Regions from separate parts of the Craurococcus roseus genome, predicted to be linked through region 2. Evidence: riboswitches for the same ligand, from Rfam matches in the RefSeq annotation. Region 2 holds a riboswitch; the other holds the start of a gene.
The links. A riboswitch is a leader RNA that binds a small molecule or an ion and turns the genes downstream of it on or off. The one in region 2 is predicted to bind glycine.
Positions count from the first base shown of each region.

Region 1 (4,400 bases), on a different contig from region 2:
TTCCAGCCGCCCCTGCGCGATCTCGGCTTGGTAGGGCGTGTAGGCCGTGTACCAGCCCGGGTTCTCCAGCACGTTGCGCTGGATGACCGGCGGGACGTGGGTGTTGTGGTAGCCCAGGCCGATCAGCGACTTCACGCGCCACCGGTTGCGCTCGCTCAATTCGCGCAATTCGGCCATGGCCTCCGCCTCGGTGGACGGCGCGGGCAGGGCCGAGAGGTCGGCGCCCGCGATGGCGGCAGGCAGGGTGCGCGCGGCCAAGTCTTCCAGGCTTTCGGCGCCCACCACGCGCAGCATGGCGGCGATCTCGTCGTCTGTCGGCGCGACATGGCGCTCGATGAAGGCGCCATGGTCCTCCAGCGCGGTCAGCTCCTTCAAAGCGCTCACGCCTGGCTCTCCACGAAACGCTGGTAGCCCGCTTCGTCCATCAGCTCGTCCAGCGCCGCCGCGTCGGCGATCTCCAGCTTGTAGAACCAGCCCTCGCCGGTCGGGTCGCGGTTGACCAGGCCGGGGTCCTCGGACAGGCGCTCGTTGGCTTCCACCACCCGGCCGGCCAACGGCGCGTACACGTCCGACGCCGCCTTGACGCTCTCCACCACCGCGCAAGCCTCGTTGGCGCCGACCTCGCGCCCGACTTCCGGCAGATCGACGAACACCACGTCGCCGAGCGCGGTCTGCGCGTGGTCGGTGATGCCGACCGTGGCCACGTCGCCCTCCAGGCGGACCCATTCGTGGCTGGTCGTGTACTTGGTGTCTGGCATCGGGCGGGCTCCGGGATCAGCGCGCGTAGCGGTGCGGGGTGAAGGGCAGAGGGGCGACGCGGGCGGGCAAGGCGCGGCCGCGCACCATCAATTCGAGGGCGGTCCCGTCGCCGGCGTGCGGGCGGGCGACGTAGCCCATCGCCATGGGCCCGCCGAGCGACGGGCCGAAGCCGCCGGACGTCACCTCGCCGATGGCCGCACCGCCGTCGCCGGGCGCGTGGATAGGTGTGTGGCCGCGGGCAGGTTGGCGGCCTTCGGGCTTGATGCCGACGCGGAGCCGAGACGGGCCGCTCGACAGCTCCTCCCGCACACGCTCGGCACCGGGGAAGTCCCATTCGGTGCGGCGGCGCTTGCCGATCGTCCAGGTGAGCGCCGCCTCCACCGGGCTGGTGGTCTCGTCGATATCGTTGCCGTAGAGGCAAAGGCCGGCTTCGAGGCGGAGCGAATCGCGCGCCCCGAGGCCGGCGAGCGCGGCCCCCGGCAGGGCCAGCAGCGCCTCGGCCAACCGCTCGGCCTCCTCGGCCGGCGCGCTGATCTCGAACCCGTCCTCGCCGGTGTAGCCGCTACGGCTGGCGAGCACGGGGACGCCGGCGATGCGCGCCTCGGCCACACCCATGAAGGGGAGCGCTGCGAGGTCCGGCGCCGACGGCGCGAGGGCCGCCGCCGCGCCGGGCCCCTGGAAAGCGAGCAGCGCTCGGTCCGGCAGACGACGCAAGGCGACTCCGGCAGGCAGCGCCGCCTCGACCAGCGCGAAATCCTCCTCCTTGCGGGAGGCGTTCACCACCAGGAATAGCCGGTCGCCGAGGTTCGCCACCATGAAGTCGTCGAAGATGCCGCCAGTCATGGTGGTGAACAGGGCGTAGCGCTGGCGGCCAGGCTTGAGGCCGCGGACGTCCGCCGGGGTCAGCGCCTCCAGCGCCGCCGCGGCGCCTTCCCCGCGCAGCTCGGCTTGCCCCATGTGGGACACGTCGAACAGCGCGGCGCCGGACCGGCAGGCCAAGTGCTCGGCCATGATGCCGGCCGGGTAGTGGACCGGCATGGCATAGCCCGCGAAGGGCACCATGCGGCCGCCGAGCCGGCGGTGCAGCCCGGCGAGCGGGGTTTCGAGGAGCGCTTCTCCGGATTCGGCCACGTATCCCCCTGCCGCGCGTGGCGGCGTTCAGATCGTGGCCCCCCTCTGTCCGAAGACCTGAGAGATTCGGCCGCCCTCCCAGGCGTGCCTTACTCCGTCGGTGCCAGCGCCACATGGGCGGCGCCGGGCTTTCCAGAGGCCCCTCCCCCGCGCGGTTCCTGTGCCTGAGCGTTTCCGGGGGCCGGTTGCGCCTTCGGCGGCGGCAATCACCCGCGCGTATACACGGGGCGCCACTCTCTCCCGCACGGGATCAACGGGTGTCCCCACTCGTGTAGCCCGCCGCGCGTCGCGGACGCAACCATCGTGCGGCGGCGACCGCATGCCAATCCAGAGAGGGGCGGGCGAACGCTGTTGTTCCAAGCCAAACTCGGGACGCAAGCCCCGACCCCGCGCGCTGGCAGTGCGACGAGCGAAAGCCTACCGCGGCCCCCGCCGCCGGTTCACCGCCACGTCTTCCGGCGTCAACTCGAAGGACACCAAGATACGATAATCCGTGGCCCGCCGCTCTTCACCCACCGGCAAGGACAGGCGCACCGGCTCGGCCGCGCCCGTGGCGCGGGTTTCGCCGCGATTGAAGGCCAGCCGTTCCACAAAGCTCTGCCGCTGCAGGATCTCGTCGCCCGGCCCCACCACCGCCACGAACCAGGGCAGTTCCGCCACCCGTGCGTCGCCGCCGGCCGGCCCCCGCTCCACCACGAAGGACGGAGTCAGCGTCACCTCGAGGCTGCGGTCGCGCCTGCCGGGGCGGCAGGACCCGTTCAACCCCGTGAGGCGCGCGTCGAAGACCAGGGTGGTGAGGTCCTGCACCGGCCCCGGCCGCCAACGGGTGAGGTCCGCGCCGTCGGACAGGATGCCGGGCCGCGGGCAGGCCACCGGCAAGGCGGGGCCCCGGTCGCCGCCGCAGGCCGCCGGAACCAGGCCTGCCAGCGCCGCAGCCAGGACAAGTCGCACCCGCATCCCCATCTCCCCTTTGAGCGCACCCCGGCCGGCGGCTAGCTTGCCGCCCGCCCCATCAAACGAGCGAACGGCCACCTATGCACGACACGCGATGCCTGAACATCCTGCTGGCCGGCCCGCGCGGCTTCTGCGCCGGGGTGGACCGCGCCATCAAGATCGTGGAGGAGGCCATCCGCCGGTACGGCGCCCCGGTCTACGTGCGCCACGAGATCGTCCACAACCGTTTCGTGGTGGAAACCCTGGAGCGCCAGGGCGCGGTCTTCGTAGAAGAGCTGGACGAGGTGCCGGATGACGCGCCGGTGGTGTTCTCCGCCCACGGCGTCCCCAAAAGCGTGCCGGCCGAGGCCGAACGTCGGAAGCTATTCTATCTCGATGCCACCTGTCCGCTGGTCAGCAAGGTCCACCGCGAGGCCGAGCACCACGCCGGGCGCGGCCGCCACATCCTGCTGATCGGCCACGCCGGCCACCCGGAGGTGGTGGGCACCATGGGCCAGCTCGAACCGGGCACGGTGAGCTTGGTGGAGGACGCCGAGCAGGCGGCCCGGGTGGAGGTGCCGCAAGGCGTGCCGCTGGCCTTCATCACCCAGACCACGCTCTCCGTGGACGACACGGCGGAGATCGTGGCGGCGTTGCAACGGCGCTTTCCCGGCATCTCGGCGCCGGCCAAGGAGGACATCTGCTACGCCACCACCAACCGGCAGGCGGCGGTGAAGGAGATCGCGCCGCGCGTGCAACTCATGGTGGTGGTGGGGGCGCCCAACTCCTCCAACTCGCTCCGGCTGGTGGAGGTGGCGGAGCGCGCCGGCTGCCCGCGGGCGGTGATGGTGCAGCGCGGGCGCGACCTCGACCTCGCCCTGCTGGAGGGCGTCACCGATCTCGGCGTCACCGCGGGCGCCAGCGCCCCGGAGGTGCTGGTGGAGGAGGTGCTGGCCCGCCTGCGCGAGCGATACGACCTCCGCATCGAGGAGGTGGTGGTGGCGGAGGAGCGGATCACCTTCAAGCTGCCCGCCGCGCTCCAGCCCGCGCCGGCGTGACCTCCCTGCGGCGACCCTGACGGACCGCGCATGGCCGTCTACACCGACGTGCAGGACGACGCGCTGCGCGCCTTCCTGCTCGACTACGACGTGGGCGGGTTGCTCGCGTTCCGCGGCATCGCCGAGGGGGTGGAGAACTCCAACTACGCCCTCCGCACGGAAGCCGGCGACTTCATCCTGACCCTCTACGAACGGCGCGTGGATCCGGGCGAACTGCCTTGGTTCCTCGGGTTGATGGAACACTTGGCCGCCCGCGGCCTGCCCTGCCCGCTGCCGGTGAAGGCGCGTGACGGGCAGGCGCTCCGCGAACTCGCCGGGCGGCCGGCGGCGGTTTGCACCTTCCTTTCCGGCGTGTGGCCGCGCCGCGTTCGGCCGGAGCACTGCGCGCCGCTCGGCGAAGCGCTGGCCCGCCTGCACCTGGCCGGCGAGGGCTTCGCCGCCACGCGGCCCAACGCGCTCGGACCGGCTGGGTGGCCACCGCTGCTCGACCGCTGCCGCGCGGAGGGCGACGCCGTCCAG
Region 1 covers NZ_BAAAFZ010000118.1:6,321-10,720, forward strand. The annotation lists gene gcvP (aminomethyl-transferring glycine dehydrogenase) at 1-384, opposite strand, end outside; gene gcvH (glycine cleavage system protein GcvH) at 381-758, opposite strand; gene gcvT (glycine cleavage system aminomethyltransferase GcvT) at 775-1,890, opposite strand; glycine riboswitch at 1,933-2,029, opposite strand; glycine riboswitch at 2,033-2,143, opposite strand; gene ABD067_RS25440 (hypothetical protein) at 2,308-2,847, opposite strand; gene ispH (4-hydroxy-3-methylbut-2-enyl diphosphate reductase) at 2,925-3,881, shown strand; gene ABD067_RS25450 (homoserine kinase) at 3,912-4,400, shown strand, end outside.
Region 1: linked by a shared signal. The riboswitch ahead of gcvT (glycine cleavage system aminomethyltransferase GcvT) and the one ahead of ABD067_RS02680 (D-amino acid dehydrogenase) in region 2 are both predicted to bind glycine.

Region 2 (4,400 bases):
CGGCGCTCCACCTCGACGTCCCGGGCGGCGGCGCGTTCCGCCTTCGCCAAGGCCCGGCGGAGTCGCGCCACCTCGGCCTCCAACTCCGCTTCGCGGGCGCTGGCCGGCGGTTCGGCGCCGCCCGCCCCGGAGTCGGCGGAACCCGGCCGGACCTTCGGCTCATGGGGCGCCGCGAGGCCCAGTGGCCCCCGGTCGCCGTCCGTGCCGTCGAGCGTGCGTTGCATCAAGCTCCGTCCGAAACCCTTGGCCGGATAAGAAGGTATCGTGGCGGCCGACCGGCGACCGCCCGGAGCGGCGATCGGCATTCCCCGTATACCGTTTGGAGCCGCGAGCCGATGGTTGCCCGGACAACATCCCAGATGCAACCAAAAAGCGAACCCGCCACGGCCTCCACACCCCCGAAACATCGGTGGACGCGACAACGGGGCGCCCGTGTGATACGCTGTGTACGAACCGGAGAGTTCAATCCAAATGCCACTCGACGAGTCGCGGGCCGCCCCCGCCGGAGTCGCCAACCGGCCCCAAACCCGCGATGCCGACCAGACCCGGCGCGACATCCTCGCCGCCGCTACCGCCGAGTTCAGCGAAAAAGGCTACGCCGGCGCCCGCGTGGACGACATCGCCGCCCGCACCCGCACGACCAAGCGGATGATCTACTACTATTTCGGCGGGAAGGAGGGGCTCTACGCCGCGGCGTTGGAGGAAGCCTACGGCGGGATGCGCGACGCCGAAGGCGCGCTCCGCCTGGACGGATTGCCGCCGGCCGACGCCATGCGCCGCTTGGTGGAAACCACCTTCGACCACCACGCCGCGCACCCGGAATTCGTGCGGCTGGTCAGCGGCGAGAACATCGAGGAAGCGCGCACGGTCGCGGCCTCAGCCACCATCAAGCAGCGCAACGCGGCGGTGATCGGCACGGTGGCCGCGCTGCTCCGGCGCGGGGAAGCGGAGGGCGCGTTCCGCGCGGGCGTGGACCCGCTCGATCTCCACATGCTCATCAGCGCCTTCTGCTTCTACCGCGTGTCGAACCGCCATACGCTCCGCGCCATCTTCGGCGAAGACTCGGCAACGCCCGGCCGCGCGGACGCGCACCGGCGCATGGTGGTGGAGGCGGTGCTGCGCTACCTGCGGCCGTAGTCGCCGGGCCGTAGTCGCCGGGCCGGTGCGCGTCCGCGCGGCCGGGCGCCGGCGGGGCCAGCCGCCGCGGGAGAGGACCCCCCAGGCCGCTCGCTGGAAGCGCACCCCCCGCCCAGCCACCGGCCGGACCGCGCGCCCCGATCCCCGCGCTCAGGCGGCGCGCGCCGTCCGGCCGCCTTCCGAGGCCTCGGCGTCCACCGCGTCAGCCACCATCTGCGCCGTCGCGGCGGAGAGCGTCCAGCCGAGGTGGCCGTGGCCGGTGTTGTAGAACACGCCGGCCCGGCGGCCCCGGCCGATGCGCGGCATCAGGCTCGGCGTCATCGGGCGCAGGCCGGCCCAGGGCACCACGCGGGCGGTGGACACGCCGGGGAACATGCCCCCCGTCCACTCCACCAGCGGGCGGATGCGGTCGGCGCGGATGTCGCGGTTCTCGCCGTTGAACTCCGCCGTGCCGGCGACGCGGAAGCGCTCGCGCCCGAGGCGGCTGGTGACGATCTTCGTGGCCTCGTCGAGCAGGCTCACGGTCGGCGCCGCGCTTCGGCTCCCTTCGTCGTCGAGGTGGACGGTGATGGAGTAGCCCTTCACCGGGTAGACGTTAACCCGGTCTCCCAGCATGGCGGCGAAGCGCCGGCTGGCGACGCCGGCGCAGACCACCACTGCGTCCGCCCGGACGGAGCCCGCGCCTTCGCCCCCGCGCGTCCAGCGGATGCCGACCCCGTCCGGCCCGTGCTCGATGGCGGACACCTCCGCGCCGAACTCGAAGCGGGCGCCGCGCCGGACGCAGGCGTCGGCCAGGCCGCGCGTGAACTTGTGGATGTCGCCGGTGGAGTCGGACGGCGTGAAGAAGCCGCCGTGGAAGGCGCCCCTCGGCAGCGCCGGCTCGATGGCGCGCATCTCCTCCGGGGTGACGGCGCGGCGGTCGAGCCCGCCTTCGCGCAGCAGCGCGTTGACCGCCGCCGCCGCTTCGAAGCCATCCCGGTCGCGGTAGACGTGCAGGATGCCGCGCCGCTCCAGGTCGAACTCGATGCCCTCCTTCTCGGCCATGGCGAAGAGGTGCTTCCGCGCCTCGATGGCGAGCGCGGTGGTGGCGACGGTGTTGGCGCGGTAGTCGCGGATGCGCCCAACGAACTCGGCGAGCCAGGAATACTTGTGGAACGAGGGGCGCGGGTTGATCAGCAGCGGCGCGTCGCGCCGGAGCATCCACTTCGCGCCCTTCGCCACGGTGCCCCAGTTGTTCCAGACCTCGGCGTTGCTGGCCGAGAGCTGGCCGCCGTTGGCGAAGGAGGTCTCCATGCCGGCGTAGCGCTGGCGGTCCAGCACGACCACCTCGTGGCCGCGCTCCAGCAGCGCGTAGGCGGTGGTGACGCCGGTGATCCCGGACCCGATGACGGCGACGGTGCTCATGCCCGCAGGCTCCTGACGACAAGGGTTCGCGGCCGGCGGCGCGGCGCGCTGCGCCCGCCGTCCGATCCGCCCCCGTCTGTCCGCTTACCTGAGAGCTTGGCCCGGCCCTCCCGCGGGAGGGCGCGCGCGTCCCCTTCGGTGGACGCCTTTCGGCGCCTCTCTCCAGAGTGTCCTCAGCGCGCGGTCCGGTTGCCTGAGAGTTTCCTGGGGGGTTGCTCCGTCGGCGGTCACCCAGCCGCGTGCTGCGGCCTGCGACGCTCTCCCGCGCGCCTCGTCGGACAACCGCAACATCGCGGAGAACGGGCGGTGGATCAAGCAAAAGAACCGCGACCGACGGTGGCGTGAGGGCCGGAACATGCCGCGGATCGAACCTCCTGTCCCGTGGCGGGCGCCCGCTACCGCGCCGCCACGTAGACCCACGCCTGGACTGTTCCGCCCGGCGTTTCGACGTCCGCGACGACGCGCCGGTAGCCTTCGCCTTCGAAGGCATCCAAGCGGAACCAATGGCCGGGCAGATCGTCCGACTCGAAAACGCGCACCTCGATCGGTCCCCCGCGCGGGTCGAGGACGAGGGCCGGATAGCCGAGCCCGGCGCCCCAACCTTCGGCGGCGAGATCACCCCGGACGATCCCGGTGCCCCAGCGATCGTTCAATCCGGCAAGCTGGTGATGGTTCGGCCGTCCGGGCGCGAGCGTGCCATAGGTGGCAAGCCGGGTCGCAGCGTTCATGTAGCGACGGTAGCGGGCCGGCACCGCGCCGCCATGGAGTCCCGCATCCGGGGCAGGGCTGCTGCGAGTCAGGTCCGCGGCGCGTCCGGGGCCGCCTCCGACACCATGTCTTTGAAATGCCGCAGCATCCGCTCCGCGTCCGGCTCCAGCCCTGTGAACAGGCGGAAGGCGCCCACCGCCTGGAACACCGCCATGCCGCCGCCGTCCAGCGTCGCGCAGCCGAGCGCCCGCGCGGCGCGCAGCAATTCGGTTTCCAACGGGAAGTAGACGATCTCCGCCACCCAGTGCGACGGGCGCAGCAGCGCCGCGGGCAGCGGCAGGCCGGGGTACTTGGCCATGCCGACCGGCGTGCAGTTCACCACGCCGTCCGCCCCCGCCATCGCCCCGCGGAGGTCGGTCCCGGCCGCCGCGCGGCCCTCGCCGAAGCGGGCGCACAGCGCGTCCGCCAGCGCCTCCGCCCGCGCCCCGTCGGTGTCGAACACGGAAAGCCGCGTGGCGCCGAGCGTCAGGATCGCGTGCGCCACGGCTGCGCCGGCGCCGCCCGCGCCGATCTGCGCCACCCGGTCCCGCTTGGCATCCGGCAAACCGCGCCGGAAGCCCTCGGCGAAGCCCGACCAATCGGTGTTGTGGCCGACACGTCTGCCGCCCCGCAGCACCACCGTGTTCACCGCGCCGAGCGCCCGCGCGTCGTCCGAGAGTTCGTGCAGCAGCGGGATCACCGCCTGCTTGCAAGGGTGGGTGACGTTGAGGCCGGCGAAGCCCACCCGTTCGGCGGCGGTGAGCAGTTCCGGCAAGGCTTCCACGCCCAAGCCCAACGCGCTGAGGTCCAGCCGGCGGTAGATGGACCGCAGGCCTTGCTCCGCGCCCTCGCGCTCGTGCAGGGCGGGGGTGAGGGAAGCGCCGATGCCGGTTCCGATGAGGCCCGCGAGCAGGGCGGGGCGGCTGTCCCAGGTGGTCATGCGACGGATCCTCCGTGGCGACGCCGAAAGTCGGCTTTCGGCTCGAATCGTCCCTTGCGGAGCTAATGTACTATCTGGTACGTACACGTCAACGCAAAACGGGGCGGGCCGGAACGGCGCCACGCCCCGGTCGGGAAAACGGAGGAGAAATCCATGCGCCTGAACCGCCGCG
Region 2 covers NZ_BAAAFZ010000007.1:136,287-140,686, reverse strand. The annotation lists gene ABD067_RS02690 (sensor histidine kinase) at 1-224, opposite strand, end outside; gene ABD067_RS02685 (TetR/AcrR family transcriptional regulator) at 472-1,137, shown strand; gene ABD067_RS02680 (D-amino acid dehydrogenase) at 1,288-2,541, opposite strand; glycine riboswitch at 2,617-2,708, opposite strand; glycine riboswitch at 2,713-2,816, opposite strand; gene ABD067_RS02675 (gamma-glutamylcyclotransferase family protein) at 2,937-3,293, opposite strand; gene ABD067_RS02670 (shikimate dehydrogenase) at 3,338-4,228, opposite strand; gene ABD067_RS02665 (Bug family tripartite tricarboxylate transporter substrate binding protein) at 4,382-4,400, shown strand, end outside.